2 regions of the Kitasatospora sp. NPDC001119 genome follow, and region 2 is predicted to be linked to the other one. Evidence: predicted binding sites of a transcription regulator. Region 2 holds the regulator's gene; the other holds the start of a gene.
What was found. The regulator HspR, encoded in region 2, represses chaperone genes until heat shock. The targets are predictions, from matches to a motif close to TTGAGNNNNNNNNNCTCAA.

Region 1: lon (endopeptidase La) is a predicted target of HspR. The motif match lies at 2,300-2,318, and genes of this name have one in related genera.

What each region holds. Positions count from the first base shown of each region.
Region 1 covers NZ_JBSFKI010000019.1:42,847-49,077, reverse strand. Annotated here, with positions in the region: gene lon (endopeptidase La) at 1-2,277, opposite strand, end outside; gene ACWDD9_RS23585 (rhomboid-like protein) at 2,506-3,216, opposite strand; gene ACWDD9_RS23580 (response regulator transcription factor) at 3,835-4,572, shown strand; gene ACWDD9_RS23575 (sensor histidine kinase) at 4,666-5,853, shown strand; gene ACWDD9_RS23570 (multifunctional oxoglutarate decarboxylase/oxoglutarate dehydrogenase thiamine pyrophosphate-binding subunit/dihydrolipoyllysine-residue succinyltransferase subunit) at 6,087-6,231, shown strand, end outside.
Region 2 covers NZ_JBSFKI010000002.1:328,972-335,202, forward strand. Annotated here, with positions in the region: gene ACWDD9_RS03845 (LuxR C-terminal-related transcriptional regulator) at 1-754, shown strand, start outside; gene ACWDD9_RS03850 (TIR domain-containing protein) at 762-1,379, opposite strand; gene ACWDD9_RS03855 (hypothetical protein) at 1,711-1,881, shown strand; gene ACWDD9_RS03860 (helix-turn-helix domain-containing protein) at 1,973-2,980, opposite strand; gene ACWDD9_RS03865 (heat shock protein transcriptional repressor HspR) at 3,144-3,674, opposite strand; gene dnaJ (molecular chaperone DnaJ) at 3,682-4,845, opposite strand; gene grpE (nucleotide exchange factor GrpE) at 4,992-5,609, opposite strand; gene dnaK (molecular chaperone DnaK) at 5,606-6,231, opposite strand, start outside.

The DNA.
Region 1 (6,231 bases), on a different contig from region 2:
GGCCTCGTTGCGCCTGGGGATGATCACCGTGGTGACCCCGGCCCGGTCGGCGGCGAGCAGCTTCTGCTTCACCCCGCCGATCGGCAGCACCCGCCCGGTCAGCGACACCTCGCCGGTCATCGCCACGTCGGTGCGCACCTTGCGCCCGGAGAGCAGCGAGGCCAGCGCCGTGGTCATGGTGATGCCGGCGCTCGGCCCGTCCTTGGGGATGGCCCCGGCCGGGATGTGCAGGTGCACGCCGCGGTCGCGCAGCGAGGTGACCGGCAGCTCCAGCTCGGCGCCGCGCGAGCGCAGGTAGGAGAGCGCGATGTGCGCGGACTCCTTCATCACGTCGCCCAGCTGCCCGGTGAGGGTCAGCCCGGTGCCGCCGGTCTCGGCGTCGGCCAGCGAGGCCTCGATGTAGAGGACGTCGCCGCCGGCGCCGGTCACCGCGAGGCCGGTGGCCACGCCGGGGACGGCGGTACGGCGCTCGGCCGGCTCCTGGGCGGACTCCGGCACGTGGTGCGGCCGGCCGATCAGGGCGCGCAGGTCCTCGGCGCCGACCGTGGCGGGCAGCTCGCGCTCGCCCAGCTCGGCCTGTGCGGCGATCTTGCGCAGCACCCGGGCGATCGAGCGCTCCAGGGTGCGGACGCCCGCCTCCCGGGTGTACTCCCCGGCGAGCCTGCGCAGCGCCGGCTCGTCCACGGTGACCTGCCCGCCGCCCAGACCGGCCTTCTCCAGCTGGCGCGGGAGCAGGTGGTCGCGGGCGATGACGACCTTCTCGTCCTCGGTGTAGCCGTCCAGCCGGACCAGCTCCATCCGGTCGAGCAGCGGCCCGGGGATGGACTCCAGCACGTTGGCGGTGGCGAGGAAGACGACGTCGGAGAGGTCGAGCTCGACCTCCAGGTAGTGGTCCCGGAAGGTGTGGTTCTGCGCCGGGTCCAGCACCTCCAGCAGGGCGGCGGCCGGGTCGCCCCGGTAGTCGGAGCCGACCTTGTCGATCTCGTCGAGCAGGACGACCGGGTTCATCGAGCCGGCCTCCTTGATCGCCCGCACCAGCCGGCCGGGCAGCGCGCCGACGTAGGTGCGCCGGTGGCCGCGGATCTCCGCCTCGTCCCGGACGCCGCCGAGCGCGACCCGGACGAACTTCCGGCCCATGGCGCGGGCCACCGATTCTCCGAGCGAGGTCTTTCCCGTTCCGGGCGGCCCGACCAGGGCCAGCACCGCTCCCCCGCGACGGCCGCCGATCAGCCCGAGCCCCTGGTCGGCCCGGCGCTTGCGGACGGCCAGGTACTCGACGATCCGCTCCTTCACGTCGGCCAGGCCGGCGTGGTCGGCGTCCAGCACCGCGCGGGCGCCGGCGATGTCGTACGCGTCCTCGGTGCGCTCGTTCCAGGGCAGCTCCAGGACGGTGTCCAGCCAGGTGCGGATCCAGGAGCCCTCGGGCGACTGGTCGGAGGAGCGCTCCAGCTTGTCGACCTCCTTGAGCGCGGCCTCGCGGACCTTCTCCGGCAGGTCGGCGGCCTCGACCCGGGCGCGGTAGTCGCCCTCCTCGTCGGCCGGGTCGCCGTTCAGCTCGGCCAGCTCCTTGCGGACGGCCTCCAGCTGGCGGCGGAGCAGGAACTCCTTCTGCTGCTTGGCCACGCCCTCCTCGACGTCCTTGCGGATGGTGTCGTTGACCTCCTCCTCGGCGAGGTGGTCGCGCAGCAGGGCGAGCGCGTACTCCAGGCGGGCGACCTGGTCGGCCTCCAGCAACACCTTGAGCTTCTGCTCGGCGGTGGCGAAGGGCGCGTAGCCGATGTTGTCGGCGAGCTCGCCGACGCCCTCGATCTGCGCCACCCGGTCGACGATCTGCCAGGCGCCGCGCCTGCGCAGCCACTGGGTGGACAGCGCCTTGTACTCCTTGACCAGCTCGGCGGCCCGGCCGGCCACCGGGGTGCCCACCGAGGACTCCGTGAACGGCGTGGTCTCCACCCAGAGGGCGGCGCCGGGGCCGGTGGTGCCGACCCCGATCCGGACCCGGCGCACGGCGCGCACCAGCGCGGCCGGCTCCCCGTCGGCCAGCCGGCCGACCTGCTCCACGGTGGCCAGCGTGCCGGCCGCCGCGTACGAGCCGTCCACCCGCGGGACCAGCAGGACCTGCGGCTTGCCGGCGCCGGTGGCGGCGGCCCGGGCGGCCTCGACGGCGGCGCGCACCTCGGTGTCCTTCAGGTCCAGCGGGACGACCATGCCCGGCAGGACGACCTCGTCGTCGAGCGGCAGCACGGGCAGGGTGAGCGGTGTGGACGTCGATGCCATGATCTCTCCCCAGTCAGTGAACTTGAGTCGACCTGACTAAGGCTTCACGGGCGCCGGATGTTCCCGGCCCCCTGTTCGCCGTGAGCGAACAGGAATCGGCGGGGAAAGCGCGGCACCCGACTTCGTCAAAAGAGCACCGGACACGCCTCGAAAAGTCCCGACGGGGAGCCCCGCGAGTCCAGGGAGGTCCGACCGGGCGACAGCGTAGACGCGCCTAACGCACAGGCGTCAGCGCGCCGCACGCACCCGCGCGGGCGCGCCGCCCGCGGCCGTCGCGGCGGCCGGGCGCGGCCGGGGCGGGCGCCGCTCGGCCCGGCGCAGCCAGCGCCACAGCGCGACCCCGGTCAGCACCGCGGCCGGGTGCCCCACCCCGGTGATCACGTCCTTGTCGGTGGCGATCTGCTCGGCGATCATCAGCCCGGCGCCGCCCAGCGCGAGCAGCCGCCCGCGCCAGGAGAGCAGCCCGGCCACCGCGCCCAGGCAGGCGAGCACGCCGTAGCTGACCCCGATGTCCAGGTAGTCCATCGCCTCGGGCGCCATCCGTCCGGTCTCCACCGCGGTGATCACCACCCCCTGGGAGAGCAGCGTCGCCGCGACATGCCCGGCCGCGAACACCGCCGCGGCCCGGGCCGGGCCGACCCTGCGCTCCAGCGGGGCGAGGGTGAGGGCGAATCCCCACAGGTACGGCATCCACACCTCGCCGGCCACCCAGAACCCGCTCAGCACAAGGGCGCGCAAAGGATGCTGGAGCAGGTTGTGGCCGTCCGAACTGGAGGCCTCCTGCAGGCGCTGGACGAGTTCCGGATCGGCGAGCCGGGCGAAGGTCGTGGTGGCTCCCACGACGGCGAGGTACCCGAGCGTGAAGGGCGTTCTCCGGGGCGTCGGCACCCGTTCCAGCAGCCATTCCAGGACGCCGGTGCGCAGCCCGAGGCGGAGCATTCCGTACGGCGCCCCCGCACTCCCGCACCCGTCGGCACCCCGCCCGAGTCCCGCCATGCCGCCTCCGCTCCACGCCGCAGCCACCGGCTCCCCGCCGGATGCCCAACGTACCGGCGCGCGCCGCGGATTCCGCCCGGCCGGGCGCTCACGTGGCCACGGTACGTCGAGGTTCTGAGAGGCACCTGAAAGAAGCCCGTGAAGACCGTCGCCGTAGCGGACCGCCGGATTCCCGACATTGGTCCAGACCTTCTCCCCATAAACGGGGCACCAGGGCCTCTGACCGGCGACTTGGCGTCAACTGCACTGCATACGTACCGTTACGCAGAGAAAATTCGACGGGTAAGGTATCGGCCCGTGCCCACTCGTGCAGTGGGTCCGAGGGCGGCCCGACAGCCGGCCCACGGGCCGGAAACGTCCGGTCCACCTGCCGGGAAGCATCCGCTGTCCGTACGCTGCGAAGTGCGCGGGAGAAGTGGGCGGCCGACCATCCGTCCTCGGCTCCCGATCGCGCGACGGGACGGCGGACCCGGCACAGTCCACGACGGAACAAGACTACGAGCGGAGCCCCGCCATCCCCACAGGTGGCCGGCCCGCAGCCCTGGGGGCGGTGGCGTGACCGTGACAGAGATTCAGCAGGACAACCACAACGCCGGCGGCACTGTGAGCAGCCAGCGCAGAGTCCTGGTGGTGGAGGACGAGCCCACGATCGCCGAGTCGATCGCCGCCCGGCTGGGCGCCGAGGGCTTCAAGGTCGCCGTGGCCCACGACGGCCCCGGCGCGGTCGACGGCTTCCACACCTGGCAGCCGGACCTGGTGGTCCTCGACATCATGCTGCCCGGCTTCGACGGCCTGGAGGTGTGCCGCCGGATCCAGGCCCAGCGCCCGGTGCCGGTGCTGATGCTGACCGCCCGCGACGACGAGACGGACCTGCTGGTCGGCCTCGGCGTCGGCGCGGACGACTACATGACCAAGCCGTTCTCGATGCGCGAACTGGCCGCCCGCGTCAACGTCCTGCTGCGCCGCGTCGAGCGCGCCCAGCAGGCCGCCCGCACGCCCGCGCTGGGCAGCCTGCGGTTCGGCGAGCTGGAGATCGACCACGTGCAGCGCCGGGTCCGGCTGGCCTCGGGCGACGTCCACCTGACGCCGACCGAGTTCGACCTGCTCGCCTGCCTGGCCGCCCAGCCGCGCGCCGTGCTCACCCGCGAGCAGCTGCTGGCCGAGGTCTGGGACTGGACCGACGCCTCCGGCACCCGCACGGTGGACAGCCACGTCAAGGCGCTGCGCCGGAAGATCGGCGCCAGCTGGATCCGCACCGTCCACGGTGTCGGATACGCGCTGGAGGCCCCGCTCTCCTAGGGCCTCCCAGGGCGACGGGCCACCGGGGGGCCCGCAGCCCGGACGACGCCGTGCCACCACGCGGGCCGACACCGCGGGGACCACAAGGAACCGATGACCTTTCCACAGCAACGCAACGGGGAATCCGCCGACACGCGGCCGCAGAACCTGGCCGCCCGTGCCGCCCGCCGGGTCTGGGCCGACATCCGGCCGCTCGACCCGGTCCGCTCGATCAAGGGCAAGCTCACCCTGCTCGTGATCGTCTCCGTGTGCCTGGCCACCGGGATGGTGGTCGTGGCGATCCGGTCCGAGACCCAGATCCGGATCATCATGGTCTTCTCCATGATCGCCTCACTGCTCTTCATGCAGTTCCTCGCGCACGGGCTGACCGCCCCCCTGCGCGAGATGACGGCCGCCGCCCGCGCGATGGCCTCCGGCGACTACAGCCGCCGGGTCGAGGTGAACTCGCGCGACGAGATCGGCGAGCTGGCGGCCGCCTTCAACGCCATGGCCGCCGACCTCCAGGCCGCCGACCGGCACCGCCGCGAGCTGGTCGCCAACGTCTCGCACGAACTGCGCACACCGATCGCCGCGCTGCGCGCCGTCCTGGAGAACGTGGTGGACGGCGTCGTCCAGCCCAATCCGGCCACCCTGGGGGCGGCCCTGGAGCAGACCGAGCGGCTCGGCCGCCTGGTCACCCACCTGCTCGACCTCTCCAAGATCGACGACGGCGTGGTCGCCCTGGACGCCCGCCCCTTCGAGGTGCGCGAGTTCCTGGACGGCGTGCTGCGCGGGGTCACCGTGGACGGCGCGACGGCCGGCGGCGCCTTCTCCCGGCGCGGGGACGTCCGGCTGGCCCTGGAGGTCAGCCCGACCGGCCTGACCGGCGTGGCGGACCCGGAACGGCTCCACCAGGTGGTCGCCAACCTGGTCGACAACGCCTGCAAGCACTCCCCGCCCGGCGGCACCGTGACGGTGCGGGCGAGGCCGGAGGGCGAGGAGGGCGGCCTGCTGCTGGAGGTCGAGGACGAGGGCCCCGGCATCCCGCCGGCCGACCGCTCCCGGGTCTTCGAGCGGTTCAGCCGCAGCGGCACCGCGACCGCCGCCGGACCGGGCTCGGACGGCGGCACCGGACTGGGCCTGGCCATCGCCCGCTGGGCGGTGGACCTGCACGGCGGACGGATCGCGGTGGCCGAGTCCCCGCGCGGCTGCCGGATCGAGGTCCGGCTGCCCGCACGGCGTCAGAGCGACGGTCGGGACATTTGTCACAGATCCGACACAGCGGTCTACGAAGATCGTTAGAGGATTTGGCCGGGTTTTTGTCCGCTTTGGCCCCGGTATGCCCCCTGTTCGGCGCTGATCGGTTCCCCTCAGATGCGGCTTTCTAACGCACTTTTTCAGCCAAAGTGCAGGTCAGCACTGTGATCTGGGCGACGCCTGGGCCCCGGGGACTGCGCGATCACTGGTCAGGGGCGTAGCCTTAATCCCCGCTGTCCAAACATCCCAAAAGGAAGCGGAAGAGGGCGGTTGCCGCCGTGTCGCCACAGTCCCCTGAAACCCCCAACAGCTCGGCAAGCTCCACTGGCTTCGGCCCCAATGAGTGGCTCGTCGACGAGATCTACCAGCAGTACCTCCAGGACCCGAACTCGGTCGACCGAGCCTGGTGGGACTTTTTCGCCG
Region 2 (6,231 bases):
GGAGGAGAGCAGCCGTCTGCTCGCCAGGGCAGCCAGTCTCCCGGATCTGCTGGAGGACCTCACCCAGGCCTACGACGCGGCTCCGCGTCGTAGGGACGTGGCGAGTGGCGTCCGGCAGGTGGCGGGCATGGTGGAGATCCGGCACCTGCTCTCCCAGCTCATCAAGGACTATCCGCACGAATGCCTGACCGCCCAGCCGGGCAGGTTCCATCCTCCGGCTCAGCGGGAGGACAGCCTCGCGCAGACGTGCCGCTACATCGAGCGCGGTGGCTCGGTGCGCACGATCTACCAACCGCAGGCCAGGCTGGACCGGGATCAGGTCGAGTACGCGGCGGAGACCACGAAGCTCGGTTCGCGGATCCGGGTCCTCGACGCAGCCTTCAGCCGGACCCTCATCTTCGACCGAACCGTTGCCCTGATCCCGGCCGCCCCCGACAACAGGGCCGCTGCGGTGGTGGAGGATCCCGCGACCGTCACGTACCTGGTCGGGGTCTTCGAACAACAGTGGCGGCAGGCGCAGGTCGTGGACTGGGTCGACCTGGCGGCCACGTCGACGGAACCCGCCGCCCACGAGCAGGTCGGGCGGCTGCTCGCCCGCGGCCTCACGCAGCGGGCGATCGCCAGCCGGTTGGGGCTGAGCGAACGCACCGTCGCCGGTCACATCGCCCGGCTGCGTGAGCTGTACGACGCGGAGACGCTGTTCCAGTTGGGCTGGCAGATGCGGGGAGCCCGGGCGGGGGAGCCCGGTGGGTAGCCGCTGCTCAGCCGGTGGCGGCGCCGGTCGGCCAGTAGCCGGGGACGGCGGGCTGCTGCCGGGGGACGTTGAACTGCTCGCCGGGGGCGGTCCAGAAGCCCTCGCGCAGGGAGAGCGCCATGCCGGCCCAGTCGAGCGCGGTCTCGACCGTGTGGTTGAGGGCCTCCTGCGACCAGGTGTCGTCGAAGACCAGCGGGAGGACGGGGGCGACCTGCTCGATGGTGGCGATCAGCGGGTTGTGGGTGATGGCCTCGTCGACCAGGAGGACGATCGGCTTGCGCAGCGCGGACGCCCAGCCGAGCTCCAGGCTCACGCCGGCCGAGAGCGGGGCGCCGACGTAGGCGAACACGAGGTCCGCGGACTGGAGGGCGCGGAAGTCGGAGGGGACGCGGGGCTCCGGCGCGCGGCCGGAGATGGTCCAGGCGTCGCTGTGGTGCGCGCTGTACACGGCGGCACCGCTGCGGAGGAGGGTGGTGCGGAGCGTCGTCAGCCGCGTCCGGCTGGCGAGGGTCACCACGCTGTCGGCCGGCCCGGTCAGTCGCATCAGCGGGGCGGCCAGGAACACACGTGCACGCCGACCCTCAGGGGCCTGGCTGTCGTGGTGACGCAGGTAGGGCTCGGTCATGTCGACTCCGGGGAAGTGGCCTTCCGGCGCGATCGGGGCACTGCTTGAGCGGATGCGTGTGATCAGGCTGGACGGCTTACAACGGATGGGCGGTGATGGCGTATTTGATTGAACATTGCCAGGATTGGGGGCTCTGTCGGACCATCGAGAGCGAACTGATCGTCCATCGCTAACAGCCGTCGCGTCCAGGGTTCACCGGTGTCATGTGGATGCCTGGCAGGGAGATGACGCGGAGGTAGGGCTTGGCATGTCTGTACGACTTGAGGCAGCATGTGGACGATAGTGCTTCTCTTGTCGGTTGATGCCGTACGCATGAGGAAGGGGTAGGTGCATGTCTCGTCTGCGCCGATTTGTCCGCAAGACCGCATTGATGTCGGTTGCCGGCGTGGCCTTGTTGGCTCTTGCGTATTCCGCGGCTTCGGACGTGGGCACTCCGGCGGGCGCGGTCACGGTCTCCATGCAGCGTGGTGTGGTCAGCGACTTGGATGTCGGCTGGTCCTAATCCCGATACGGACTGCGGAGCTTCCCGGGATTGTCGGTGCACTGAGTCCTGTTGGCCCGGCGAGGCCGACATCCCTCGTGTGTTCCTGCTGTCAGGAGTGCTCTGATGCGCGGGCGAGGGCATATCCGAGCTGGAACAGTGACTCCACGTTGTAGTCTTCGCGCATTTCGGCTATGTGCCGGGCGAGAGTTCGTTCACTGATGCCCAGGCGGCGTGCGATGACCCGGTGGTTGATCCCGGCGAGCAGCAGGTCGATGATGGTCTGGCGGAGCCGCGACACTACTTGCTGGGGAACAGCGCGGTTGCCGTCGAATTCGAGAGCCCTGTTCCAGCTTGGTTCGAATACTTCCTCTGCCAGATAATTGGCGATCACCGGTTCGAAGATGAATGCTGCCAGCGTCATGTCGTCGGCCACCGGTATGACAGCTGCCCGCCGGTTGATGACGATGAGTCGCGTGTACGGCTCGTCCAGCGTGCGGAACTGCCCACCGGCCTTCGCAAGTCTGGCCACGTAGTCCCTGGTGGGTTGGTGGTAGCGCGTGCTGGCGTGGTAGATGGTGCGCATGGCCGTGCCACTGTTCAGTGCATCGAGGTCGCGTTCGACCATCGAGGCCAGCAGTTCGGGCGGGCGTGGTCCGCCCGGTTGCAGGGCAAGAGCTTCTTCGACCCCCGCCGCCATGAGTTGGTCGATTCTCTGGTTTATCAGAACCTTGCCCTGGACGTATTCGATCGCGCCACTGCTCTTTTCCGGCGCATGGAATTCCTGGGAAAGCTCCTGGAGTTCAACCGGAAGGGAAACCGCCCGGGACAGGAGGTCGAGGGCCTGGCGCTGCCAAGTACCGCTCAGTCGTGCCGAGAGTTGTGCTGGATCGACGGCGACCAAGTCGCTGCGTTCGTCGGCATCGGGCATCAGCAGCCCGATCTCCAGGAGTTCGGTGAGCGTGTTGGGCTGGTGGCACCTGGATTCCGAGGAAACCCGCCCGCCGGCCCTGACGATCTCCAGGTAGAGGGCCCGGGCCTCGGGTGACAGAGCGGGAGTCCCACCCGCGGTGGGACCGAGTTGAGCCCGTCCACTCATCTTCGGCTCCTTGCCGTCCATCCGGGGCTGTTCAGGATCTGTCGGCCCTGAAGTCTAGGCTGCGAATCCTGCGGCACGTCGACCGTGCGACCGTTCGGTCAGTTTGTCAGGGTGTCACTCTCTCACCACACGGCAGCCGCCGGCACCCCCCGAGAGGAGGGGCCGGCGGCCGGTGGGTGCCCGGTCAGCGCTTGGGGCGCCAGACGACGAGGGCGCTGGACTGCGGGGTGGGGGGCTGGTACGGGACGAGGTCGCGGCGGTAGGAGGCGTGGACGGCGGCCTCGCGCTGCTGGAGGGCGGTGGCGGCGCCTTCCAGGGAGTCGACCAGTTCCGTGACGCGGGACTGGAGGGCGGTGACCTGGTTCTCCAGCTCGATGATCCGCTTGATGCCCGCCAGGTTGATGCCCTCGTCCTGGGAGAGCCGCTGGACCTCGCGCAGCTGCTGGATGTCGCGGGCGGAGTAGCGGCGGCCGCGGCCGGCGGTGCGGTCGGGGCAGACCAGGCCGAGGCGGTCGTACTGGCGCAGGGTCTGCGGGTGCAGGCCGGACAGTTCGGCGGCCACGGAGATGACGTACACCGGGGTGTCCTCGGTGAGGACGTACGCCGGCGGGGCGGTGGCGGCGCGGCGGGTGCGGCGGGGGCCGGCGCCGGGCAGGCCTTCGCCGAGGCCGGGGCCGATCGGAGTGTCGGGGTCGATCGGGTTCATCGGGGACATCTGGTCGTCACGCTCCCTTCGCCGCCCGGAAGAGGGCGGCGCGCGGATCGTCGGAGGCGGTGGCCTCGCGGTACTGCTCGAGGGCGTTCAGCGCGTCGCCGGTGACGTGCTGCGGCACCACGACCTCGACGGTGACGAGGAGGTCGCCGCGGGTGCCGTCCTTGCGGGTGGCGCCCTTGCCGCGGGCGCGCATGGTGAGGCCGTTGGCGCTGCCCGGGGGCAGCTTGAGCTTCACGGCGGGGCCGTTCAGCGTGGGCACCTCGATGGTGGCGCCGAGCGTGGCCTCGGGGAAGGTGACCGGCACGGTGACGGTGAGGTTGTCGCCCTTGCGGCCGAAGACGGGGTGGGGGTCGACGTGCACGGTGACGTAGAGGTCGCCGGGCTGTCCGCCGCGCTCGCCCTGTGCGCCCTTGCCCTTGAGCCGGATGCGCTGGTCGGCCTGGACGCCGGCCGGGATGCGGACCTGCATGGTGCGGGCCGAGCTGGCCCGGCCGCTGCCGTGGCAGTCGGTGCACGGGTCGTCGACGATCATGCCCCGGCCGCGGCAGTCCTTGCACGGCTCGGAGAGCGCGAAGGCGCCCTGGCCGCGGCTGACGGTGCCCGCGCCGACGCAGGTCGGGCAGACCCGCGGGGTGGTGCCGGTCTTGGCGCCGGTGCCGTTGCAGCTGCGGCAGGGGGCCTGGCTGGTCATCCGCAGCGGGACGGTCGCGCCGTCCACCGCCTCCTCGAAGGAGAGCGTCACCTCGGTCTCGACGTCGGCGCCGCGCCGGGGCTGGGCCTGCCGGGTGCCGCCGCGGTTGAAGAGGCCGCCGAAGACGTCGCCGATGCCGCCCCCGCTGCCGGCGCCGCCCTGGCTGCCGCTGAAGAGGTCGCCGAAGTCGAAGCTGTAGCTGCCGGTGCCGCCGGGGCCGCCGCCGGCCCGGAAGCCGCCGTTGGCGAAGAGGCTGCGGGCCTCGTCGTACTCCTTGCGGCGCTTCTCGTCGGAGAGGACGTCGTACGCCTCGGAGATGTCCTTGAACCGCTCCTCGGCCTTGGCGTCACCCTTGTTGGCGTCGGGGTGGAACTCGCGCGCGAGCTTGCGGTAGGTCTTCTTGATCTCGGTGGCGGTGGCGTCCTTGGGCACGCCGAGGACCTTGTAGTAGTCCTTCTCGACAAAGTCCTTGCCACTCATGGCGTACGCCACCTCCCGATGTCCATCGTCACTGAGCTGTCAACAGCGGCTGCGAGCACGACTGCTGACAGCGCGCTGCGGAGCCGGCCGCCGTACTGGCCGGCGTACGACTCCGCAGCGCACTGGTTGTCACCCGTCACAGGTTGTCAGCTGTCCGAGCCACCGTCGGACTTGTCCGCGTCGGCGGACTTGGCCTCGGCGTCCGTGGACGCCTGGCTGCCGGGCTGGGGCTCGGCGACGGCCACCATCGCCGGGCGGATGATCCGCTCGCCGATGCGGTAGCCGGGCTGGAGGACCTGGACACAGGTGTCCTCGGTGACGTCCGAGGAGTAGCTGTGCATCAGCGCCTCGTGCATGGTCGGGTCGAAGGGCTCGCCCTCCTTGCCGAACTGCTGCAGGCCCAGCTTGGCGACGACCGTCTCCAGCGACTCGGCGACGGACTTGAAGCCGCCGGTGACCTCGCCGTGCTCGCGGGCGCGGCCGATGTCGTCCAGGACCGGGATCAGCGACTCCAGGATGTTGGAGACGGCGATCTCGCGGACGGTCAGCCGGTCGCGCTCGACCCGCTTGCGGTAGTTCTGGTACTCGGCCTGGAGGCGCTGCAGGTCACCGGTGCGCTCGGCGAGCTCGCGCTTGGCGGCGGCGAGACCCTCCGAACCGGACTCCCCGCTGCCGGCCGCGGCGGCCTCCTCGGCAGCCTTGATCACGGCCTCTTCGGCGGCGGAGTCGTCGCCGGGCTTACCGCCCTGCGGCTTGTCCGTCATGCCGCACCGCCCTTGGGCTTCTCGTCGTCCACGATCTCGGCGTCGACGACGTCGTCGTCCTTGGCCTGGGCGGAGTCACCGGAGGGGGCGGCACCGGCGGTGGCGTCGGCGTTGGCGTACAGCGCCTGGCCGAGCTTCTGCGCGGTGGTGGAGACCTTCTCCGAGGCCTCGCGGATCTTCGCGATGTCCTCGCCCTTCAGGGCCTCCTTGAGCTCGCCGATGGCGGTCTCGACCTCGGTCTTGACGTCGCCCGGCAGCTTGTCGGCGTTGTCGGCGATGAACTTCTCGGTCGAGTAGACGAGCTGCTCGGCGGAGTTGCGCGTCTCGACGGCCTCGCGGCGCTTGTGGTCGTCCTCGGCGTACTGCTCGGCCTCGCGGCGCATGCGGTCGACCTCGTCCTTCGGCAGCGAGGAGCCGCCGGTGACGGTCATCTTCTGCTCCTTGCCGGTGCCGAGGTCCTTGGCGCCGACGTGCATGATGCCGTTGGCGTCGATGTCGAAGGTGACCTCGATCTGCGGCAGGCCGCGCGGCGCCGGCGGCAGGCCGGTCAGCTCGAACATGCCGAGCTTCTTGTTGTACGCCGCGATCTCGCGCTCGCCCTGGTAGACCTGGATCTGCACGG